One region of the Variovorax sp. HW608 genome, then DNA from elsewhere that is predicted to be linked to it. Evidence: riboswitches for the same ligand, from Rfam matches in the RefSeq annotation. Region 1 holds a riboswitch; the other holds the start of a gene.
What was found. A riboswitch is a leader RNA that binds a small molecule or an ion and turns the genes downstream of it on or off. The one in region 1 is predicted to bind glycine.
Positions count from the first base shown of each region.

Region 2: another riboswitch for glycine. It lies ahead of gcvT (glycine cleavage system aminomethyltransferase GcvT); the one in region 1 lies ahead of VAR608DRAFT_RS15175 (D-amino acid dehydrogenase).

Region 1 covers NZ_LT607803.1:3,239,171-3,250,191, reverse strand. The annotation lists gene VAR608DRAFT_RS15185 (PhaM family polyhydroxyalkanoate granule multifunctional regulatory protein) at 1-309, shown strand, start outside; gene VAR608DRAFT_RS15180 (FIST signal transduction protein) at 351-1,619, shown strand; gene VAR608DRAFT_RS15175 (D-amino acid dehydrogenase) at 1,580-2,893, opposite strand; glycine riboswitch at 2,981-3,087, opposite strand; glycine riboswitch at 3,088-3,191, opposite strand; gene VAR608DRAFT_RS15170 (FAD-dependent oxidoreductase) at 3,251-4,492, opposite strand; glycine riboswitch at 4,574-4,681, opposite strand; gene VAR608DRAFT_RS15165 (helix-turn-helix domain-containing protein) at 4,827-5,561, opposite strand; gene VAR608DRAFT_RS15160 (hypothetical protein) at 5,743-6,585, shown strand; gene VAR608DRAFT_RS15155 (MFS transporter) at 6,611-8,563, shown strand; gene VAR608DRAFT_RS15150 (phosphatase PAP2 family protein) at 8,598-9,233, shown strand; gene VAR608DRAFT_RS15145 (hypothetical protein) at 9,335-9,550, shown strand; gene VAR608DRAFT_RS15140 (double zinc ribbon domain-containing protein) at 9,547-10,635, shown strand; gene VAR608DRAFT_RS15135 (SDR family NAD(P)-dependent oxidoreductase) at 10,608-11,021, opposite strand, start outside.
Region 2 covers NZ_LT607803.1:6,697,187-6,708,207, reverse strand. The annotation lists gene VAR608DRAFT_RS31795 (DUF3014 domain-containing protein) at 1-791, shown strand, start outside; gene VAR608DRAFT_RS31790 (RNA polymerase sigma factor) at 919-2,208, opposite strand; gene VAR608DRAFT_RS31785 (YciI family protein) at 2,242-2,667, opposite strand; gene VAR608DRAFT_RS31780 (DUF4124 domain-containing protein) at 2,827-3,396, opposite strand; gene VAR608DRAFT_RS31775 (hypothetical protein) at 3,540-3,902, shown strand; gene VAR608DRAFT_RS31770 (glycine zipper domain-containing protein) at 3,916-4,152, shown strand; gene gcvP (aminomethyl-transferring glycine dehydrogenase) at 4,168-7,089, opposite strand; gene gcvH (glycine cleavage system protein GcvH) at 7,120-7,497, opposite strand; gene gcvT (glycine cleavage system aminomethyltransferase GcvT) at 7,541-8,704, opposite strand; glycine riboswitch at 8,756-8,876, opposite strand; glycine riboswitch at 8,895-8,982, opposite strand; gene VAR608DRAFT_RS31750 (hypothetical protein) at 9,024-9,575, opposite strand; gene VAR608DRAFT_RS31745 (ABC transporter permease/substrate-binding protein) at 9,649-11,021, opposite strand, start outside.

The sequences.
Region 1 (11,021 bases):
GCGCGCGCAGGCGGCAACGGCAGCGCCGCAGCGGGCGACGGGGCAGGCGTGGTGGACCCGCTGCAATGGTGGGGCGCGCTGACGCAGCAGTTCCAGCAGATCGCGAGCGCGGCCCTGCAGGAAGCCGCGCATCTGAAGATGCCGGCGATGGCGCAGCCGTCGTCCGGCGCGGCGGCGCAAAAGGCCCCGGCGGCCAAGTCCGCGAAGAAGCCCGCCGCCGCGGCAGGCAGCAAGTCGACATCAGCCGGCGGCCAGGGCGCCGCCGCTGCCGGCAAGACGCCGGCTCCGGCGCGCAAGCGGGCGCGCTGAGGCCGGCACCGTATTCCTTCCCGCGAGAGAAAGCGAAGCCCATGAAGCTGTTTCCTTCAGGCCACGCCACCCATCCGCAATGGCGCATGGCTGCGGGGCTGGTGCTCGCGCAACTGCGGGCACAGATGGCGTTGCCCGACTACGCGCATTCGCCGACGCTGGGGCTGCTCTACGTCACCGACCACTATTCGGCCGATGCGCAGGAGATCCTCGATCACCTGAGCGCGGAGCTGCCCGAGATCACCGACTGGTCGGGCACCGTGGGGGTCGGCGTGGCGGCCAACAATGCCGAGTATTTCGACGAGCCCGCGCTCAGCGTGATGCTGTGCGAGCTGCCGAGCGACCAGTACCGCGTGTTTTCCGGCGTGGCGCCGCTCGCGAGCACCGAGACGAGCGGTTTCTCGGCGCACACGGCGCTCGTCCATGCCGACCCGCGCACGCCCGAGCTCGCCGAGCTGATCGCCGAGATGGCGGAGCGCACCGACACCGGCTACCTCTTCGGCGGCCTCTCGTCGGGCCGCGCCGGATCGTTGCAGTTCGCGGTCGGCGGCAACGGCAACATTCCGGGCCACGGCGCCCATGGCGGGGTGTTCCAGGGCGGCCTGTCGGGCGTGGTCTTCGGCGAAGGCGTGCGGCTGGTGTCGCGTGTCACGCAGGGCTGCCAGCCGGTGTCGGGCGAGCGCGAGATCACGCAGGCCGACGGCAACCTGCTGCTCGAACTCGACGGCCTGCCGGCGCTCGACGTGCTGCTGGACGATCTCCATGTTTCGCTCGACGAGCCCGAGGAGGCGATCGCCGCGGTGCGCGCGACGCTGGTGGGCCTCGCCGAGGCCGGCAGCGATCGGGTCCATCGCACGCGCGACCTCGGCTCCGACGTGCGGGTGCGGCACATCATCGGCCTCGATCCGACGCGGCGCGGCGTGGCGATCGCCGACGTCGTCGAGCCCGGCATGCGCATGACCTTCTGCCGGCGCAACGCTCAGGCCGCGCGTTCCGATCTCATGCGCGTCTGCGCCGAGATCCGCGAGGAGCTGGAGCCCGAGGAGCAGACGCTCGCCACCGCGCGCGCAGTCGCCGGCTCGGAAACCGGCGCGGCACCGCATCCGGCGCGTCGCGTCGCGGGGGCGGTGTACGTGAGCTGCTCGGGGCGCGGCGGCCCGCACTTCGGGGCGCCGAACGCGGAGCTGCAGATCGTGCGCCATGCGCTCGGCGACGTGCCGCTGGTCGGCTTCTTCGCCGCCGGCGAGATCGCGCGGCACCACCTCTACGGCTACACCGGCGTGCTGACGGTCTTCACCGCCGACGACTGAGCCCTGCTGAGGCCGGTGAACGCGAAGTCCACCTCGGGCGCGAGCCCGCTCACGATGCGCGCGATCGATTTGCCGGAGCCGCAGGCATGCGTCCATCCGAGCGTGCCGTGGCCGGTGTTCAGGAACAGGTTCGCAAGCTTCGTGGCGCCGATCAGCGGCACGTTGCTCGGCGTAGCGGGGCGCAGGCCGGTCCAGAACTGCGCCTTCGACGCATCGCCCGCGCCGGGGAAGAGCTGCTCCACCCGCCGCACGATCGCTTCACAGCGCACGCGGTTGAGGTCGCGGTCGTAGCCGTTGAGCTCCGCCGTGCCGGCGATGCGCAGGCGGTCGCCGGTGGCCGAGGTGTAGCGCGAGAAGACGAGCTTGAACTCATCGTCGGTCAGCGACACCTGGTGCGCCTTCGACGGATCGATCACCGGCATCGTCACCGAGTAGCCCTTGGCCGGATAGATCGGCAGCCGGATGCCCAGCGGCGCCGCGTAGAGCGGGCTGAGCGAGCCCATCGCGAGCACGTAGGCGTCGCCGCGGATGCGCTGGAAGCGGCCTTCGCTGTCGGTGGCTTCGACGTGGTCGATGCGGCCGCCGGCTTCGCGCAACGCGGTCACGGTGTGGCTCATGAGGAAGCGCACGCCGGCCGCCTCGGCGAGCTTCACGAGTTCGCGGGCGAAGCGGTTGGCGTCGCCCGATTCGTCCTCGGCGGTGTAGGTGGCGCCGGCGAGCTGCGCACGGATGTGGGCCAGCGCGGGTTCGATCGCAACGGCCTCGTCGGCGGAGATCACGCGGCGCTCGCAACCGAGGGCGCGCATCTGCTCGGCCGGCTCGAGCGCGCCGTCGAATTCCTTCTGGTTCGTATAGAAGTGCAGGATCCCTTGCGTGCGCTGCTCGTAGCCGATGCCGGTGTCGCGGCGCAATTGCTGCAGCGTGTCGCGGCTGTAGGTGCCCAGGCGCACGATCTGCTCGATGTTGTGACGGGTGCGCGCCGGGGTGCATTCGCGCAGGAACTGCAATCCCCAGAGCCATTGCCGCACGTCGGCGCGCAGGCGAAAGAGCAGCGGCGCGTCTTCCTTGCCGAGCCATTGCAACACCTTGAGCGGTGCGCTGGGATTGGCCCACGGCTCGGCATGGCTCACCGAGATCTGGCCGCCGTTGGCGAAGCTGGTTTCGGCGGCCGGGGTGGCCTGTCGGTCGATCACGGTCACTTCGTGGCCGAGTTGCTGGAGGTAATAAGCCGAGGTCACGCCGAGCAGGCCGGCGCCGAGAACGATCACGCGCATTTCAGAACCCTTTAAAGGTTGCAGCGCTTGGACGAAACGGAAACCGGTGCCGTGAAAAAAGAAAAGCAACCGGATTGCGTCCAAGTTGCCGCTCCCCCTGTCCTCGGTACCTGAGAGATTCGCCCGTTGCACCCGCAACAGGGCTTGCTCCTTCGGTGCATCACATGGCGTGATGGCTCTCCAGACGGCTCTGACAGTTGATTGCAGTACAGGCTCGTGGCGAGCCGACCTGAGCGTTTATGGGAGTTTGCGCCTTCGGTGGAGCCGCTTTCGCGGCCCGCTCTCCTGCAAGTGCGGCGATTGTAGGGGCTTCGCCGCCGAACGGCTACAAGGGCGTGTTCACCCTTCGAAGACACCCTATAGGCCGCGGAAGGCGAAGTCGAGTTCGGGGCGCAGCCCGCTCACGATGCGCGCGATGGACTTGCCTGCCCCGATCGCGTTGGTCCAGCTCGGGGTGCCGGGCGCGGTGTTGAGGAACAGGTTCGGCAGCCGCGTCTTGCCGATCATCGGCAAGCGGTTGCTGGTGACCGCGTGCATCGCGGTTTCGAGCGACGCGCGGCTCGCATCGCCCACGCCCGGGAACAGGGTCTCGACGCGGCGCAGGATCGCGGCGAAGCGGTCCGAATCGGGCTCGTTCTCCTCGTCGTCGTTGACGCGGACGGTGGAGGTGATGCGCAGGTGGTGCCCATGCGCGTTCTCCAGCCGCCGGATGCGCAGCCTGCCCTGGCGGTCGTGCAGCGACAGGCGGGGCGCGATCGAGAGGTCCTTGACGGGCAGCGTGACCACGTACTCGCGCACGAAGCGCAGCGGCATGTCGATGCCCAGGTGCTCGGCATGCGGCACGCTCGATGCGCCGAGCGCGAGCACATAGGACTGCGCGCGCACGATCACCGGCTCGCCCTGCGGATCCAGAAACTCGACGTGGTCGATGCGGCCGTTGCGCTCCTTCAGCGAGACCACGGTGTGCTTCATCATGAAGCGCACGCCGGCCGCGCGGCAAAGGAAGACGATGCCCGCCGCGAACTGCGCAGGATCACGCGCCGGGTCGTCGGGCGAGTAGGTCGCGCCGGCGAGGCTGTCGGCCATGAGTTGCAGCGAAGGCTCCATGTCGATGGCCTCGCCGGCCGACAGCAGGCGCTCCTCGCAGCCCAGTTCCGACCAATGCGCGTTCCGTTCGATACGCCCCCGGAACACCTCGGCATCGGTGTAGAGGGTCATCTGTCCGGTCGAGCGCGGGCGCGGCGGCATGCCGGACTCGTCGCGCAGCGCATGGGCGCTCTGGCGGCTGTAGACCGCGAGACGGACCAGGTGATCGAGCGGATTGCTCCTGGGCGGCACCACCGCGCGGTCGAGCAGGCTTCCAAAGCGGCGGCGGAGGGCGGTGCGAAGGCGCAACCAGCGTCCCGGGGCAGGCCGCGCCGGCATCGAGGCTGAAGCCGAATCGGTCGATGCCGCGGGCTCGCCGGAAGGGACCCGGCCCCGGGCCTTCGCCGCTGGCGTCGCATGGCGATCGATGACGATCACCTCGTGACCGAGCTGCTGCAGGTAATAGGCCGTCGTGACGCCGTGCAGGCCGGCGCCGAGTACAACCACGCGCATGTCCGATTCCTTTTGGGAGGGCATGAACGGCCGGGGCGAGCACTCACTGTGCGGAGCGTCGGGACCGGGGGTTCAGTTTTTGCCGCTCCCTCTGTCTTCTTTACCTGAGAGATTCATCGGCTGCGGCATGCAGCGGACTTGCTCCTTCGGTGCGCCACGTCGGTGTGGCGTCTCTCCAGTCGGCATGGGTCAATAGAGGGCAGTCTACGAACCGCGCTGCGGTTCACCTTGAGCGTTCATGGGAGGTTGCGCCAACGGTGGGACGGGTGCCGTCCGCTTTTCTGCGGGCTGAATCTTATCGAGGAAACCGGTTTCTGTCTGTGACGGGCCGGGATCAGCCCCGCCGCAGCCGGGTGAATAGCTCGAACTCCCAGTTGCGCATGCCGAGCAGCAGGGTATAGCCCTCGCGCTCTTTCGGCGGCAGCTTCTGGTCGGTCTGGTGCTGCTGCGCGAAGTCCTGCGCGACGCGCTGGAGCCGGTCCAGAAAGGCCGGCGCGAGCGATTTGCTGATCTGCCCGTGCACCAGCAGCAGGCCCTCGGCGGGGCCGTCGAAGCCGCCGCGGTAATAGTCGAGCACCACGTTCTCGCGGAAGAAGTCCATCACCGGCCCGTGCGGGCGCCAGCGGAAGGTCTTGGCGAGCTTCAGGCGATACCGGTTGAGCGGGCGCAGCTCGATGATGCCGATCCGGTCCAGTTGCGCGAGGTAGCCGATGCATTCGGCCTCGCTGATGCGATAGGCCGCCACGATCTGCTCCAGCGTCCACTGGCTCAGCACGCAGATCGCGATCAGGAGCAGCTTCTTGTCCGCGATGACGGCCTTTTCCTGCTCCAGCGTGAGTTCCTTGAGCAGCGGCTGCGAATCCGCCACGCGCCGCGCGAGCTCGGCGAAGTCGATCTTCAGCGTCCGGCAGATCGCATCGACCCGGGTGAGCGGCATGTCGCCCTTGGCGAGCATCCGCTTGACGCTGGATTCGGCCATGTCGAGCGACTTGGCGAGATCCGCGTAGGTCATCCGGGCGTTCTTGAGTTCGTTCTTGAGGGCGACGACCAGGTCGGCGGTGGTGCTCATTGGGTAACCTCCGCGCAGCAGCGCTGCGGTATTCGCCTTGGGGCCGGCGGCTCATGGGCGGCGCCAGGTATTACCGGGCGATACCGGGGGTGGTGAATAAGTGCTCCGTATCGATTCTCGATGCCGTGGAGGGGGTTGGCAACCTAGATTGCGCCCATCGAGTCATCCCTTGGAGTCCGCCATGTCGCTCTCGTTGCTGTCGAATCGCGAACGCTACCTCCTGGCCCTGTTCGCGCTGCTGCTGCTGGCCGCGGTGGTCGGGCCGGCCATTCCCGCCCCCGGCCTTGCCGGGGCGCCGTTCGCGGACGCAGAGGCGTGGGGCCCGGTCCCCAACGCCATGGACGTGCTGAGCAACCTGCCCTTCGCCGCGATCGGCATCTGGGGCTTGCGCTGGCTCCGCTGGCTGGATCGCGCGCACGAGGAAGCGCTGGATGCGGCGGCGGTGCAGCAGACCGGATGGCACCTGCCGGTGAACGCCCTCGATTGCGCCTGGATGTTCTTCGCCGGCCTCGTCCTGACCGCGCTCGGCTCGGCCTTCTATCACCTGCAGCCCGACAGCGTGCGGCTGGCCGCGGATCGTGCCGGCATGGCCGTGGCCTTCGCGGGCCTGATCGGATTCGCGACCTGCGAGCGAGTGAGCGCTCGCGCCGGCTGGCCGGCCGCATGGTTCACGCTGGTCGGCGGATTGCTGGCCACGGCGGTGTGCCACGAGACCGGCAACGCGCTGCCCTGGGCGCTGGTGCAGTTCGGCGGCATGGCACTGATCGTGCTGCTGTCGTTTGCGCGGCCGACCAGCGGCGCCGTCGGACTCCGGCTAGGCTGGGTGGTCTTCTTCTATGCGCTCGCGAAGCTCTTCGAGCTCGCGGACCACGCGATCTTCGAAGCGACCCAGCACCTGATCTCGGGCCACAGCCTCAAGCACCTGACGGCGGCGCTCGCAGCACTGCCCGTGCTGCATGCGCTGCAGACCATCGGACGGCGGACGCTGCGGCACAATCCGGGCGCCGTCACCGTGACGGCTTGAGGAAGCCGCCAACCAGGCATTGCGAATGACAACGACCGCCAACGCATCATCCTCCGCCGTGCACGACGCGCCGGCGCACGCCAACCAGTTCGAACTGCTGGGGCAGCGGCGCTTCGCGCCGTTCTTCTGGACGCAGTTCGCCGGCGCGGCGAACGACAACCTCTTCAAGTTCGCCTTCACCGTGATGGTCACCTACCAGCTCCAGGTGAGCTGGATGCCGCCGGCCATGGCGGGGCTGGTGATCGGCGCGCTCTTCATCCTGCCCTACCTGCTGTTCTCGGCGACCGCCGGACAGCTCACCGACAAGTTCGACAAGCGGAAGACGATCCGCTTCGTCAAGAACATCGAGATCGGGATCATGCTGATCGCCGCCTGGGGCTTCATGCATGCCGATGCCGTCGTGCTGCTGGCCTGCGTCTTCCTGATGGGGCTGCATTCCACGCTGTTCGGACCGGTCAAGTTCGCCTACCTCCCGCAGATGCTCGATCCGCACGAACTCACCGGCGGCAACGGCATGGTCGAGATGGGCACCTTCGTCGCCATCCTGCTCGGCCAGCTTGCCGGCGGCCTGCTGGTCGCGATGCCGCAGATCGGCCACAGCTCGGTGGCGCTGGCCTGCGTGCTGCTCGCGCTGGCGGGGCGCGCGGTGGCGCAGGCGATTCCGGCCGCGCCGGCCACCGATCCGGGGCTCAGGATCAACTGGAACCCGGTCAGCGAAACCTGGCGCAACCTGAGGCTCGCGCACGGCAACATCGTGGTGTTCCGTTCGCTGCTCGGGATTTCGTGGATGTGGTTCTTCGGCGCGACCTTCCTGAGCCTGTTCCCGAGCTTCGCGAAAGAGGTGCTGCATGGCGACGAGCAGGTGGCCTCGCTGCTGCTGGTGGTGTTCTCGGTGGGCATCGGCACCGGTTCGCTGCTGTGCGAGACGCTGAGCCGCCGCCAGGTCGAGATCGGGCTGGTGCCGCTCGGCGCGATCGGCATGAGCGTGTTCGCGATCGACCTCTACTTCGCGTCGCGCGCGCTGCCGGCGCTCGGCGATCTGGGGCTTGGCGCATTCCTGCACCAGTCCGCCCATTGGCGCGTGCTGGCCGATCTCGGCCTGCTGTCGCTCTTCGCGGGGCTCTACAGCGTACCGATGTACGCGCTCATCCAGATGCGCAGCCAGCCGACGCACCGCGCGCGCATCATCGCGGCCAACAACATCCTCAATGCGCTCTTCATGATCGCCAGTGCGGTGATCGCCGGGGCGCTGCTGAAGGCCGGGTTCACGGTCCCGCAGATCTTCCTCGTCACCGGCATCGCGAACGCCGTCGTCGCCTTCTACATCTTCATGCTGGTGCCGGAATACCTGCTGCGCTTCGTGGCCTGGGTGCTGTCGCGCTTCGTCTACCGCTTCGGCGTCAAGGGCGGCGAGCACATCCCCTCCGAGGGCGCCGCGGTGCTGGTCTGCAACCACGTGAGCTTCATCGACGCGGTGCTGCTGATGGCGGCGAGCCCGCGTCCGATCCGCTTCATCATGGACCACCGCATCTTCGCGGTGCCGGTGCTCGGATGGCTGTTCCGCCTGGCGAAGGCCATTCCGATCGCGTCGCAAAAGGAAGAACCGGCTTCCTACGAGGACGCCTTCAGGCAAGCCGTGCAGGTGCTGCGCGAAGGCGATCTGCTGGCGATCTTTCCCGAAGGCGCGATCACGCGCGACGGCCGGTTGCAGCCCTTCAAGGGCGGCGTGATGAAGATCCTCGACGGCGCACGCGCCGAAGGCATCGAGGTGCCGGTCGTGCCCATGGCGCTGACCAATCTGTGGGGCTCCTTCTTCAGCCGCATCGAAGTGCGCGACGGGCAGAACGTCGCAATGGTGCGGCCATTCAGGCGCGGCTATTTCAGCCGCGTGGGACTCAACGTCGGCGACGCGATGCCGTATGCCGAGGTGCAGCCCGATGCGCTCCAGCGGCGCGTGAGCGGACTCATGGGAACATGAGCTTCGCCTGATGCTGCTGCACCCTCGAGCACTTTTGGCCGCTATCACCTGGTTCGGTGACAGCGGCTTTCTCCTGCCCGTGTCCCTGTGGATCACCGCGTGGCTCGGGTTGCCCCCCGCGACGCGCGAGTCGGCAGGGCGCTGGGTGGTCCTCTTCGGTCTCGGCTGCAGCATGATCCTGGCATCGAAGCTCGCGTTCCTCGGCTGGGGCATCGGCATCGCGGCGATCGACTTCACCGGATTCAGCGGCCACACGGCACTGTCGGCCAGCATCTGGCCGGTGGCCGGCTGGCTGGTGACTTCGCGGCAGGATCACCGCGTCCGCGTCACGGCGTCCGCGCTCGGGCTGGCGTTCGCGGCCGCGATCGGCGCCTCGCGCCTCGTGCTCCACGCGCACTCCCCTTCGGAAGTGGCGGCCGGCTTCGTGCTCGGCGGGACGGTGAGCGGGCTGTTCCTGTGGTGGCAGCAGCGTTCGCCGCATCCGCGCCTCAGCTGGATGCTCGTGGTGCTGAGCCTCGCGACGCCGGCGCTCCTGCAGCGTCCGGGTAGCGCGGCACCGACGCAGGATGCGCTCGAGGTCATCGCCATGCGCCTCGCGGGGACCGACCGGGTCTACACCCGCGCCGACCTCCTGGCCCGGCGCAACGGTTCCCCGGGCGGTATCGAATAGAGATACCGAAGGCGCTGGAGGGCGCCACCGGCTCGCTTGTTTGTGCCGCGACGCCGAGGCGAGAACCATCATCCGCGCATCCCCACCTACGAGAACCTGTCATGAAGCGCACCACGAACTTCGGCCCCTACGAGCGCGAATACCGGGCCCGCGTCTCGCGCTCGCGCCGCCTGCTCCGAAACGCGATGCAGATGATCCTGGCGGCGGCCGCGGTCATCCTGGCCGGCGTGTTCCTGTTTCCGCTCAACGCGCACGCCGGCCGGCCGTGCGCAAGCCCTGGTCCAGAATCCGCGAACTTCATTGAAGGAGCGCCATGAGCAAATCCCTGCGTCTGTCCGAAAAGTGGTTTCGCCGCGGCCTCTGGCTGGTGGCGGTGGTTTTCGCGAGCTTCCTGATCGGACTGGGCAGCACCATCGTCGGCGACCTGCCGCGGGTCGAGCACCGGATCGAGCTGGATGATTTCATCGACCGCGCCGCCGCCGAACCGCTGCGCAACACGGTGCGCAACGCGGAGCGTGTCGAACAGGAGGCCGTGCGCGAGCGCGAGCAGGCGGATCTCAAGCTGCTCGCCGCGCGGCAGGCCAGCCGCGCGGCCCGGGAGACCTTCTCGAACTGGCTCGCGACGCGCCACGCGACGGCGCAGCCGGACCAGGACGCCGAGCTCATCGCGCGCACCAAGGCGCTCGACGCGCTCAAGCAGAAGGAGGACGAGGCCGAGCGGGCCGTAGGCGCAGAGCGGCAGATTGCGCTCGACGCGCGCCAGTCGCGCCAGCGCGCCGCGGAGCAGCTCGCGAAGCTGGAGGACGAAGCGCGCACCCGGATGGACGCGGAAAACCGGCGCGTCGAGCTGCGGGTGTTCCTCTATCGCCTCGCGCTCACGCTGCCGCTGCTGGTGATCGCGGGCTGGCTCTTTGCGAAGAAGCGCAAGAGCACCTGGTGGCCCTTCGTCTGGGGCTTCATCTTCTTCGCGCTGTTCGCGTTCTTCGTCGAGCTCGTCCCCTACCTGCCGAGCTACGGCGGCTACGTGCGCTATGCGGTGGGCATCCTGATCACGGTGCTGGTGGGGCGCTATGCGATCGTCGCGCTCAACCGCTATCTCGAGCGCCAGAAGGCCGCGGAATCACAGCCCGACACGGTGCGCCGCAACGACCTCGGCTACGACACCGCGCTCGCGCGGCTCGCCAAGGGCGTGTGCCCGGGCTGCGAGCGGCCGGTGGATCTCAAGAACACGGAGATCGATTTCTGCCCGCACTGCGGCATCGGCCTGTTCGACCACTGCCCCGCCTGCAAGACGCGCAAGAGCGCCTTCGCGCGCTTCTGCCACGCCTGCGGCACCGGCGCGGCGGCAGCTGCGCCGCGCGATCCCTCCTTGCCTCAGGTCCAGCCGGCGTCCACCACGTAGTCCTGCGCGGTGCACATCTTCGAATCGTCGGCGGCGAGAAAGAGCGCCATGGCGGCAATGTCCTCGGCCATCACGCGGCCGGGCAGGCACTGCGCGGCGTCGATCTCGGCGTGGGACTCGGGCTTGACCCACAGCTTGAGCTGGCGTTCGGTCATCACCCAGCCGGGCACGAGCGAGTTGACGCGGATGTTCTGTTTGCCGAGGTCGCGCGCCAGGGCTCGCGTGAGCCCGCGCGCGGCCGACTTGCAGGCCTGGTAGACCGGGTAGCCGCGGCCCTTGATCATCCAGCTCACCGAGCCGAAGTTGATGATCGAACCGCCGCCGGATGAGCGCATGTCCTCGGCCACGGCCTGCGCGGCGAAGAACTGGTGCTTGAAGTTGATCGC
Region 2 (11,021 bases), 3.5 Mb from region 1:
GGTGGCGCTGGTCGCAGCAAAGGGAGGCGCCGCCCGAAACCCCGACCACCGCGACTGCGCCTCAACCCCAATCCGCGCCCGCCGAACTGCCGCCGCAGCCGCCCGTCGCGACGGGACCGCAGAACCCGATGGACAACCTCGCGGAGCCCGAGAAGTCGCTGCCCGCGCTGAGCGATGCCGACGCGCACGTGGCCAGCGCGCTCAACGATCTGCTCGGCCGCAAGAACGTCACCTCCTTCCTGCAGCTCGACGGCTTCGTGCGGCGCGCGGTCGCCACGGTCGACAACCTGCCGCGCGAGCACGCGACCGCGCGCATGTGGCCGGTGCTGCCGACGCCGCAACGTTTCACGCTGCAGGGCAACGGCGAGGTGAAGACGATCAGCCCCGACAACGGCGCGCGCTACACACCCTTCGTTCTCTTCGTCGAATCGATCGACCCGGCACGCGCGGTCGCGCTCTATGCGCGGCTCTATCCGCTGTTCCAGGAAGCCTACGAGGAGCTCGGCTATCCGAACCGCTACTTCAACGACCGGCTGGTGGCGGTGCTCGACCATCTGCTGAAGACGCCCGAGCCCAGCGGGCCGATCCAGGTCAAGATCACCGAGGTGAAAGGCGAGATGCCGCTCGAAAACCCCTGGACGCGCTACGAATTCGTCGACCCGCAGCTCGAGGCGCTCTCGGCCGGACAGAAGCTGCTGATCCGCATGGGGCCGGTGAACGAACGGCGCATGAAGGCGCGCCTGGCCGAACTGCGCCGCCTTGTCGCCACCGGGACGATCGCGAAGAAGTGACCTACCCGGCGGTAGGAAGGCGAGTCTCCTGGCCGTGGGCGGCACGGTGGTCGATCCGCTCGTCGCCACGGTCGAGGGCGGCAAGATCGAGCCGGTGAATCTCAGCGACCTGATGAAGTAGGCGAACTCAGACGGGGCTGGTCGAGCAGGCCAGCGCCCGTGCAAGCAGCAGCTTGCGTTCGCGCGCGTTGCGCGTGAGTTCGGCGGCCCGCTTGAATTCCTCGCAGGCCTCGCGCTTGCGGCCGAGTTTCGCGAGCAGGTCGCCGCGCACGCTCGGCAGCAGGTGGTAGCCCTGCAGCAGCGGTTCCGAGCGCAAAGCATCCACCAGCTCGAGGCCGACCGCCGGCCCGAAAGCCATCGACAGCGCGACCGCGCGGTTGAGTTCGACGACCGGCGAGGGCGCCAGTTGCGCCAGCGCTTCGTAGAGCGCGGCGATGCGCGGCCAGTCGGTCTCGGCGGCGCTGCGCGCGCGTGCATGGCAGGCGGCGATCGCGGCCTGCAGTGCATACGGCCCCGGCGCGCCGCCGACCTTCTCGGCGCGCGCCAGCGCGGCGAGGCCGCGCCGGATCAGCAACTGATCCCAGCGCGCGCGGTTCTGGTCGAGCAGCAGGATCGGATCGCCGTTCGCATCGACACGCGCGGCGGCGCGCGAGGCCTGGATCTCCATCAGCGCAACGAGGCCATGGACCTCCGCCTCTTCCGGCATCAGACCGGCCAGGATGCGGCCGAGCCGCAGTGCTTCGTCGCACAGCGCGGGGCGCATCCAGTCCTCGCCCGCGGTTGCCGAATAGCCCTCGTTGAACACCAGGTAGATGACCTCGAGCACCGACGAGAGCCGCGCCGCGAGTTCGTGCGCGCGCGGGGCCTCGAAGGGCACGTGCGCGCCGGTGAGCGTGCGCTTGGCCCGCACGATGCGTTGCGCGATCGTCGGTTCGGGCACGAGAAAGGAGCGCGCGATCTCCTCCGTGCTCAGCCCGCCCAGCAGCCGCAGCGTGAGCGCGACCCGGGCTTCTGGCGACAGCACCGGATGACAGGCGGTGAAGACCAGGCGCAGCAGGTCGTCGCCCACGTCATCGTCGAGGGCCGCATCCACCGCTTCGGCGAAATCGGCAGCCGCGATCGCGTGCCGCGCATCGAGTTCGCGGCCGATTTCCTCTTCCCTGCTCGCATGCAGGCTGCGCTGGCGCAGCAGGTCGATCGCTCGGCGCCTGGCCGCGGTGGTGAGCCATGCGGCGGGGTTGTCCGGAAGCCCGCCCTGCGGCCACTGTTCGAGCGCGGCGACGAGGGCATCCTGCGCCAGTTCCTCCGCCACGCCGACGTCGTGCACCAGGCGCGCCAGCGCACCGATGATCCTCGCGGACTCGATGCGCCAGACGGCGTTGATGGTGCGGTGGATCTCGTCGGCGGTACTCGTCATCGGGCAGGCCGGCCGCGCGGCGTCAGCCGTTCTTCAACTGTTCTTCCTCGCGGCCATTTCCGCGATCAGGCGCTTTTCCTGTTCCCTGAGTTCGGGCGTCATCTCGGCGCCGAAGTCCTCCAACTCGAAGACCTGCCGCAGCTCGACTTCCTCGCCGCCATCGAACGGTGCGCGCTTGAGCCATTCGATGGCTTCCTCGCGCGAGCGCACCTGCCAGAGCCAGTAGCCGGCGATGAGCTCCTTGGTCTCGCTGAACGGGCCGTCGATGACGGCGCGCTGCTTGCCGGAAAAGCGCACGCGCGCCCCCTTCGAGCTCGGTTGCAGGCCTTCGCCGGCGAGCATCACGCCCGCCTTGACCAGTTCCTCGTTGTACTTGCCCATCGCGGTCAGCATCTCTTCGGTTGGCATCACGCCGGCCTCGGAGTCCTTGTTGGCCTTCACTATCACCATGAATCGCATGTCGTTGCTCCTGTGACTTGGGTCGGTTGCGAGTTCGGCACCGGCCGGTGCGGCCGGCTCATTGTTCCGAGCCTCTGTTTGTACGTCGAAGGGGGACGCGCGAAATCGACAGCCTCGGCGGCCCGTTGTGTAACAAGTGTTTGCGCCGCGTTGCGGTGCTCAATTGCAGACCGTCGTGGTGCCGACCGGCCGGCAAGTTCTGCCGTCGATGCTGCGGTAGCGATCGAGCTGGCCGGTGTTGCGGTCCCAATGGTTGCCCTGCACGTCCTTGCAGGTGCGGTCGCCGCATTGGGTGATGCGCGGCCGCATGTCGCGCGGGCGGCCCGGCGGGCGGTTGACGCCGGGGCTGAAATAGTAGCCGTCGTCGATCCACATCGGGTCTTCGCCGCGATCGCTCCAGCGCGATTCGTCGGACCGGCCCGCGGCGCCGCTGCCGGTGCGGCGGCCGTCGATGATGATGGGGCCCGAAGGTGTCGGCGGCGGCGCTGCCGCGATGCTCGAATCATGATCCGGCGCGGCGCTGCGAACAACGGGCGCGGGCTCCCGTTCGCCGCCCACGATCGAGATGGGGTCGGTCGTCGTGACGCGCGCGACCTTGCGCGCGCCCTGCGGGCATGTGCCGTCGGTATAGCTCACGTTGCCCGCCGCGTCGGCGCAGCGGATCACCTCGGCGCCGGCGGGGAGGCCGAACGCCATGAGAGCAGCCGCAAGGATCAGCGATACGCGCATGAGGAACATTGTCCTCCTCGATCAAGAGAGCGCGCACTCGCAGTGGTTGATTGAAACTTCGACGCGCTTGACACGTCTTGACGGCACAGCGCAGGATCGATCGCGCATCAACAGCGGAGAACGTAATGTCATCCAAACTGCAAATGCGAACGATTTTGTCCGCGGCCTGCACGGCGCTGGCATTGACATGGGTCCCGGCCAAGGCGGCCGAGGTGCCGATCGTCACCGGCGAGCAGTGGACTACATCGAGCGAGGCAGTGAAGAAGGCCTATCTCGTCGGGCTCGCGAACATGGTCCAGGTGGAGATGGCCTATTACGGGAGGAACCAGCCGACCGATGCCCAGAGCTTCGTGCCGCGGCTCTCGAAGGGCATGCAGGGCCAGTCCCTCGACAGCGTGCGCCAGGGCGTGGACGGCTGGTATGCCGCGAACCCCGCGGGCCTGAAGCGCCCGGTGCTGGACATCATCTGGTTCGAAATGGCCGTGCCCGGCCTGCAGAAGAAGTGAAAGGAAGCCGATCATGAAACGGATGAACTGGCTCCTCGCCGCAGCGGCGCTCGCCTTGGCAGCCGGCTGCACGGACATGAGCCCGCAGCAGCAGGGCACGGTGAGCGGCGCGGCCATGGGCGCGGCGGCGGGCGCCGGCATCGCCGCCATTGCCGGAGGCGATGCCTGGACCGGCGCGGCGATCGGTGGCGTGGCCGGCGGTGTCGCCGGCAACATCCACGGCGGCAGACAGCAGCAGCGCTGGTGGTAGGCTCAGTAGCCGGACCTACTCGGTCGAAGCACTCGCCGCCAGTTCCGCGACCGGCACGCAACTGCAGAACAGGTTGCGGTCACCCCAGACGTTGTCGACGCGGCCGATCGGCGGCCAATACTTGGCGGTCTTGAGCGTTGCGAGGGGGAAGGCCGCCAGCTCGCGCGAGTAGGGCCGCGTCCATTCGGTCGAGAGCAGGCTCTCGGCGGTATGGGGCGCGTTCTTGAGCGGGTTGTCGTCCTTCGGCCAGACACCTTCCTCGATGCGCCGGATCTCGCCGCGGATCGCGATCATCGCGTCGATGAAGCGGTCGAGTTCGGCCAGAGGCTCGCTCTCGGTCGGCTCGACCATCAGCGTGCCCGGCACCGGGAAGCTCAGCGTCGGCGCGTGGAAGCCGTAGTCGATGAGCCGCTTGGCGACGTCCTCGGCGGTCACGCCGCTGGCGTCCTTCAGCGGGCGCAGATCGAGGATGCACTCGTGCGCCACGTGGCCGTTGGGGCTCGAATAGAGCGTCGGATAGTGGTCCTTGAGGCGCGCACTGATGTAGTTGGCGCTCAGGATCGCGGTTTCGGTCGCGGCCTGGAGGCCGGCCGCGCCCATCATGCGGCAGTACATCCAGCTGATCGGCAGCACCGCCGCGTTGCCCAGCGGTGCAGCCGACACCGCGCCCACGCCACTCGAGGCGATGCCGCCGGTCGCGTGGCCCGGCAGATAGGGCACGAGGTCTTCCACGACGCACACCGGACCCACGCCCGGCCCGCCGCCGCCGTGCGGGATGCAGAAGGTCTTGTGCAGGTTCAGGTGGCTCACGTCGCCGCCGAATTCGCCCGGTGCGGCGATGCCGACCAGCGCATTCATGTTGGCGCCATCGACATACACGCGGCCGCCGTGGGCATGGACGATCTCGCACAGCTCCTTGACGCGCGTCTCGAACACGCCGTGGGTGCTGGGGTAGGTGATCATCACCGCGGCCAGCTTGTCGCTGTGCGTCTCGCAGGCGCGCTTGAGGTCGTCGATGTCCACGTTGCCTTCGGCGTCGCAGGCGGTGACCACCACCTTCATGCCGACCATGTGCGCACTCGCGGGGTTGGTGCCGTGCGCCGAGAACGGGATCAGGCAGACGTTGCGATGGCCTTGTCCCTTCGCTTCGTGAAACGCCTTGATCGCGAGCAGGCCCGCGTATTCGCCCTGCGAGCCCGCGTTGGGCTGCAGGCTGATGCCGGCGTAGCCGGTGGCTTCGCACAGCCAGGCGCGCAACTGCTTGTCGAGCTGGTCGTAACCCAGGCGCTGCCCGGCCGGTGCGAAGGGATGGATGTTCGCGAATTCGGGCCAGGTGATGGGGATCATCTCGCTGGTCGCGTTGAGCTTCATCGTGCAGCTGCCGAGCGGGATCATGCTGCGGTCGAGCGCGAGGTCCTTGTCGCCGAGGCTGCGGATGTAGCGCAGCATCGCGGTCTCGCTCTTGTGCGTGTTGAAGACCGGATGCGTGAGGAACGCCGAGCTGCGCCGCAGGTCCTCGGGGATGCGCGAGCTCACGCGGGCGGCCAGTTCCTCGAAGCGCGGCATCGGCGTGCCGGCCGGCACGAAGAGCGCCCACAGCGTCTCGATGTCGGCGCGCGTGGTGGTCTCGTCGAGCGAGATGCCCAGGTGGTTCTGCACGCGCTGCCCGAGGTTGATGCTGGCCGCTTCGGCGCGCTCGACGATCTTCGCGGTGTCATCGCCGGTCTTGACGGTGAGCGTGTCGAAGGCGGTGGTGTTGACCAGCTCGCGGCCCATCTGTTCGAGCCCTTGCGCGAGCACGGCGGTCAGCGCGGCCACGCGCTGGGCGATGCGCTTGAGGCCTTCGGGGCCGTGATAGACGGCGTACATGCTCGCGATTACCGCCGGCAGCACCTGCGCGGTGCAGATGTTCGACGTGGCTTTCTCGCGGCGGATGTGCTGCTCGCGCGTCTGCAGCGCGAGCCGCAAGGCCGGCGCGCCATGCGTATCGATGCTGACGCCGACGATGCGGCCCGGCAGCGAGCGCTTGAAGTCGTCGCGACAGGCCAGGTAAGCCGCATGCGGGCCGCCGTTGCCCATCGGCATGCCCAAGCGCTGCGTGGTGCCGCAGACGATGTCGGCGTCCCATTCGCCCGGCGGCGTCAGCATCGTGAGCGCGAGCAGGTCGGCCGCGACGCAGAAGGCCGCGTCGAACTGATGCGCGTGGCCGGCAAGCGGCCGCAGGTCGTGCACATGGCCCGTGGTGGCCGGGTACTGCGCGAGCACGCCGAAGAATTCGCAGCTCGCCATCAGGTGCGGCAGCGTCTCGGACACCGTGCTCACGCGCACCTCGATGCCGAGCGGCGCGGCGCGCGTCTTGATGACTTCGATGGTCTGCGGATGGCAGTCGCCCGAGACCAGGAAGACGTTGCTCTTGCTCTTCACGCTGCGGCGCGCGAGCGTCATCGCCTCGGCCGCGGCGGTCGCTTCGTCGAGCATCGACGCGTTGGCGATCGCCATCCCGGTGAGGTCGCACACCATCGTCTGGAAGTTGACCAGCGCTTCCATCCGGCCCTGCGAGATCTCGGCCTGGTAGGGCGTGTAGGCGGTGTACCAGGCCGGGTTCTCCAGCACGTTGCGCAGGATCACGCCCGGCGTGTGCGTGCCGTAGTAGCCCTGGCCGATGTAGCTCTTCGCGACCTTGTTCTTCGCCGCGATGGCCTTGAGTTCGGCCAGTGCCTCCGCTTCGGTGATCGCGGCCGGCAGCCGCATCGGCCTGGCGCGCCGGATGGCCGGCGGCACGATGCCGTCGATCAGTTCGGCACGCGTGGCGGAACCGATGGCCGGCAGCATGCGCGCTTCGTCCTGGGCTTCGATCCCGATGTGGCGGGCGATGAATTCATCGGCGTTCTCGAGATCGCCGAGCGAGGGGGTGAGGGGAAGGACGGGCGTCGACATGTGGAGATCGGAAAAAAGGTGCGGAGCGGCTCAGGCTTCGGAGGAGAACTTCTCGTAGGCGGTTTCGTCGAGCAGCGCATCGAGCTCTGCCGGATCGCTCACACGTGCCTTGAAGAACCAGCCGCCTTCCATCGGCGCGCTGTTGGCCAGCGACGGATCGGCGCGCAGCGCTTCGTTGACTTCGGTGATTTCGCCGGCAACGGGCATGAACACGTCCGCCGCCGCCTTCACCGACTCGACCACACCGGCCACCTCGCCCTGGGCGAAGGACTGGCCCACCTCCGGCAGATCGACGAAGACCACGTCGCCGAGCGCATCCTGTGCGTGGACAGTGATGCCGACGGTGACGAGCGCCGCATCCGACTCGGTGCGGACCCACTCGTGATCCTTGGTGTACTTGGTGGTCATGAACAAAGCTCCTTGATGAAAAGACGGGTGAAGGCGTGGGGCTTCAGCCCCGGTAGTAGCGCGCGGGAACGAAAGGCATGGTGCTGACTTCCATCGGCACCGGCTTGCCCCGAACGATGGCCTGGATGCGGGTGCCCGGCTCGGCATAGGCGAGCGCGACGTAGCCCATGGCGATCGGCCGGTCGACCGTCGGACCGAGCAGGCCGCTCGTGACATGGCCGATGGCTGCGCCTTCGAAGGATTCGAGCAGCGTGCCGTCGCGCACCGGGATGCGCTCCAGTGCGACGAGGCCCACGCGCTTGCGCACGAGCGTGTGGTGGTCGAGATGGCCGGCCGTGCCGTTCGATGCGGTGAGCTGCGCGAGGATCTTCGCGGCGCCCGGGAAGCCGCCTTCGCGCGCGCCGCCCGTGCGGCGGACTTTCTGCATCGCCCAGCCGAGCGCGGCTTCGACCGGCGTGGTGGTCTCGTCGATGTCGTTGCCGTAGAGGCAGAGGCCGGCTTCGAGCCGCAGCGAATTGCGTGCGCCGAGACCGATGGGTTTGACTTCGGGCTGTGCGAGCAGCAGCCGCGCGAGCCGCTCGGCGTCGGCCGCGGCGACGGAGATCTCGAAGCCGTCCTCACCGGTGTAGCCGCTGCGCGTGGCGAAGGCCGCGATGCCGCCGATGCGCACCGCGCCGCCGGTCATGAAGACGAACTGCTCGATGCCGGGCGACAGCCGTGCGAGCGTGGATGCCGCCTGCGGCCCCTGCAGCGCGAGCAATGCGTGGTCGGGCATCGGAATGACCTGGCAGCGCTTGCCGATCTTCGCGCTGATGTGCGCGATGTCGGCCTGCTTGCAGGCGCCGTTGACCACCACGAACCACGAATCCTGGCCTTCGTTGAAGAACATCAGGTCGTCGAGGATGCCGCCGTCGTCGTTCAGCAGCAGGCCGTAGCGCTGCTTGCCCGGCGCGAGACCGGCCACGTCGACCGGCATCAGGGTCTCGAAGGCGGCCGCCGCGTCGGGGCCGACCAGCCGCAGCTGGCCCATGTGGGAAATGTCGAACAGGCCGGCGGCTTCGCGGGTGTGCTTGTGCTCGGCCATGAGGCCGCCCGGGTACTGCACGGGCATCGAATAGCCCGCGAAAGGCACCATGCGCGCGCCGAGCTCCACGTGCAGGGCGTGGAGCGGGGTCTTCAGAAGTTCGTCGGTCGATGCGGAAGCCAAGGCGTTCTCCAAAGGCAAAGGGGCAGTCCGGATCCATGACCGGAGCCATGGGCCACCCCTGCTGTCCGCTTTACCTGAGAGATTCACCCCACGATCGGGGTTTGCTCCTTCGGTGGACGATTCCGCCATTCCGTCGGTGCGGGGCGGGCCGTCTCTCTCCAGCAAGGAAACGCCCGGAAGAGGGCGCTTCGTCAGTCCTTTTGCCTGAGCGTTCGGGCCCCTTGCAACACGGGGACCTGCGCCTTCGGCGGCCCCGCCTGGCGGGGCTCTCTCCTGACCCGGCGAGTGTAAGGGATCGCCGGACCGGTCGCTCTCGAATTCAGTGAAGCTGCTGTGCCGGAAGCAGCTTGTCGATGCGCTCGCGAATCGACACCGCGCGCTCGGCGCCGGCGAGCTTTTCGACCTCCTCGAGCATGGCGGATGCGACGGTCAGCATGGTCTCGCGATCGCGCGATTCGCGCAGCATCTCGCGGAACTGCTCGGCCAGCACCGGGTCCCGCCGCACGAACATGCGTTCGCACAGGTCGAAGAGGAACATGCGCGTGGTGGCGAGCGAACGCTTGCCGTCGAAGGTGTCCGCAATGGCGGCGGACTCCGGCTCGGCCCCGGCCTTGATTTCGGCCATGGATTCGGACATGGATTCGGACATGGACGCCGGCGCGGGCTCGGCATCGCGGCGGCGCAGATAGCCTTCCTGCAGCAGATGCGAGACCACGCGCCCGGCTTCATCGCGGCCGCCGAAGAGTTCGCCGAAATCGGTGAGCGAGCGTTGTCCATCCGACATCAGCAGCAGCGCGCGCTCGCGCTGGCCCAGCGTTCGACGGCCGGGTTGGAGTTCCTGGCGAGCCTTGTCGGTCTTGATGAGAAACATGGGGACTGGCGGATTCGAAACAGAACGCAGCAGCATCGAGCCGCCGCGTGACAGCCTCGTGAAGCCCCGGGGCTCAGTCCCGCCGCCGCGTGATGTATTCGACGAATTCGAAGAACGCTTCGCTCAGCAGCGCCAGTGCCGCCGCCGGAATGGCGCCGGCGGCGAGCAGTTGCCGGTCGTTGAGCGCGAGGCCGGTCACGATCCGCTCGCCGAAGCCGCCCGCGCCGATGAAGGCGGCGATGGTCGCGGTGCCGATCGCGATGGTGGTCGCGGTCCGCACGCCGGCCAGGATGGTGGGCAGCGCCAGTGGCAGTTGCACCAGCCGCAGGCTTTGCCCGGCGCTCATGCCGAGCGCGGTGCCGGCCATGCGCAGCCCGGACGGGACTTCGGCCAGCCCGGTGACCGTGTTGCGCATGATCGGCAGCAGCGAATAGAGGGTGAGGGCGATCAGCGCGGGCAGGGTGCCGATCACGCCGACCAGCGAAATCAGGATCGCCAGCAGCGCGAGCGACGGAATGGTCTGCAAGAGGCCGGTGAGCCCGAGCACCACCGCGCGGGCGCGCAGATGCGGAAACACCAGGATGCCGAGCGGCACCGCGATCAGGATCGCGAGCCCGACCGAGAGCGCGACCAGCAGCAGGTGCTGGCGTGCGAGGCGGCCGAGGTCGGGGCCGAACAGCTTGGCGGTGAAGCCGCGCGCGGCCGCGTCCCCGGATGCCGCCGCGCCGGCGGGCGCCTGTGCCTTGCCTTGCGCGAGGAAATCGCGCCCGATGGCATCGAAGCCCACGCCGTTCAGTTCGGCGCGCGCATTCATCGCGATCATCGCGCGCTCGTCGATGCGGCCTTCGAGCTTCTGCAAGGCCGCCCACGCCGCGGGCCAGCGCCCGGGCAGGTCGAGCCGGTAGAGCACCACCGCGTCGTAGCGGGGGAAGTAGCGCCGGTCGTCCTCCAGCACGCGCAGGCCGAGACGGTCGATCTTGGCGTCGGTGGTGTAGATGTCCATCACGTCGATCTGCTTGGCGGCGATGGCGTCGTAGGCCAGGCCGTGGTCGAGGCCGGTCGGCGTCTGCTTGAAGCCATAGCGTTCGGCCAGCCCCTGCCAGCCGTCGGCGCGGCCGATGAACTCGTTCGACAGGCCCAGCTTCAGTTCGGGGTGGTTCGCCAGATCGCTGAGGCGGCGGATGGAAAGCCGGTCCGCGTCCGCCGCGCGCATCGCGAGCGCGTAGCCGTCGTTGAAGCCCAGCGGGATCGCCGCGCCCAGGCCGAGCGGGCGCAGCGCGGCGTTCATCTGCTCGAGCGTCATCGATCCGTTGCCCTTGAGGATCTCCAGCGCGATGGTCCCGGTGTATTCGGCATAGAGGTCGATGCCGCCGGAGTTCAGCGCCTCGTAGACGATGGCGGTATTGCCCAGCCCCTGCCGCACCACCGGCGGGGCCGGCAGCTGCG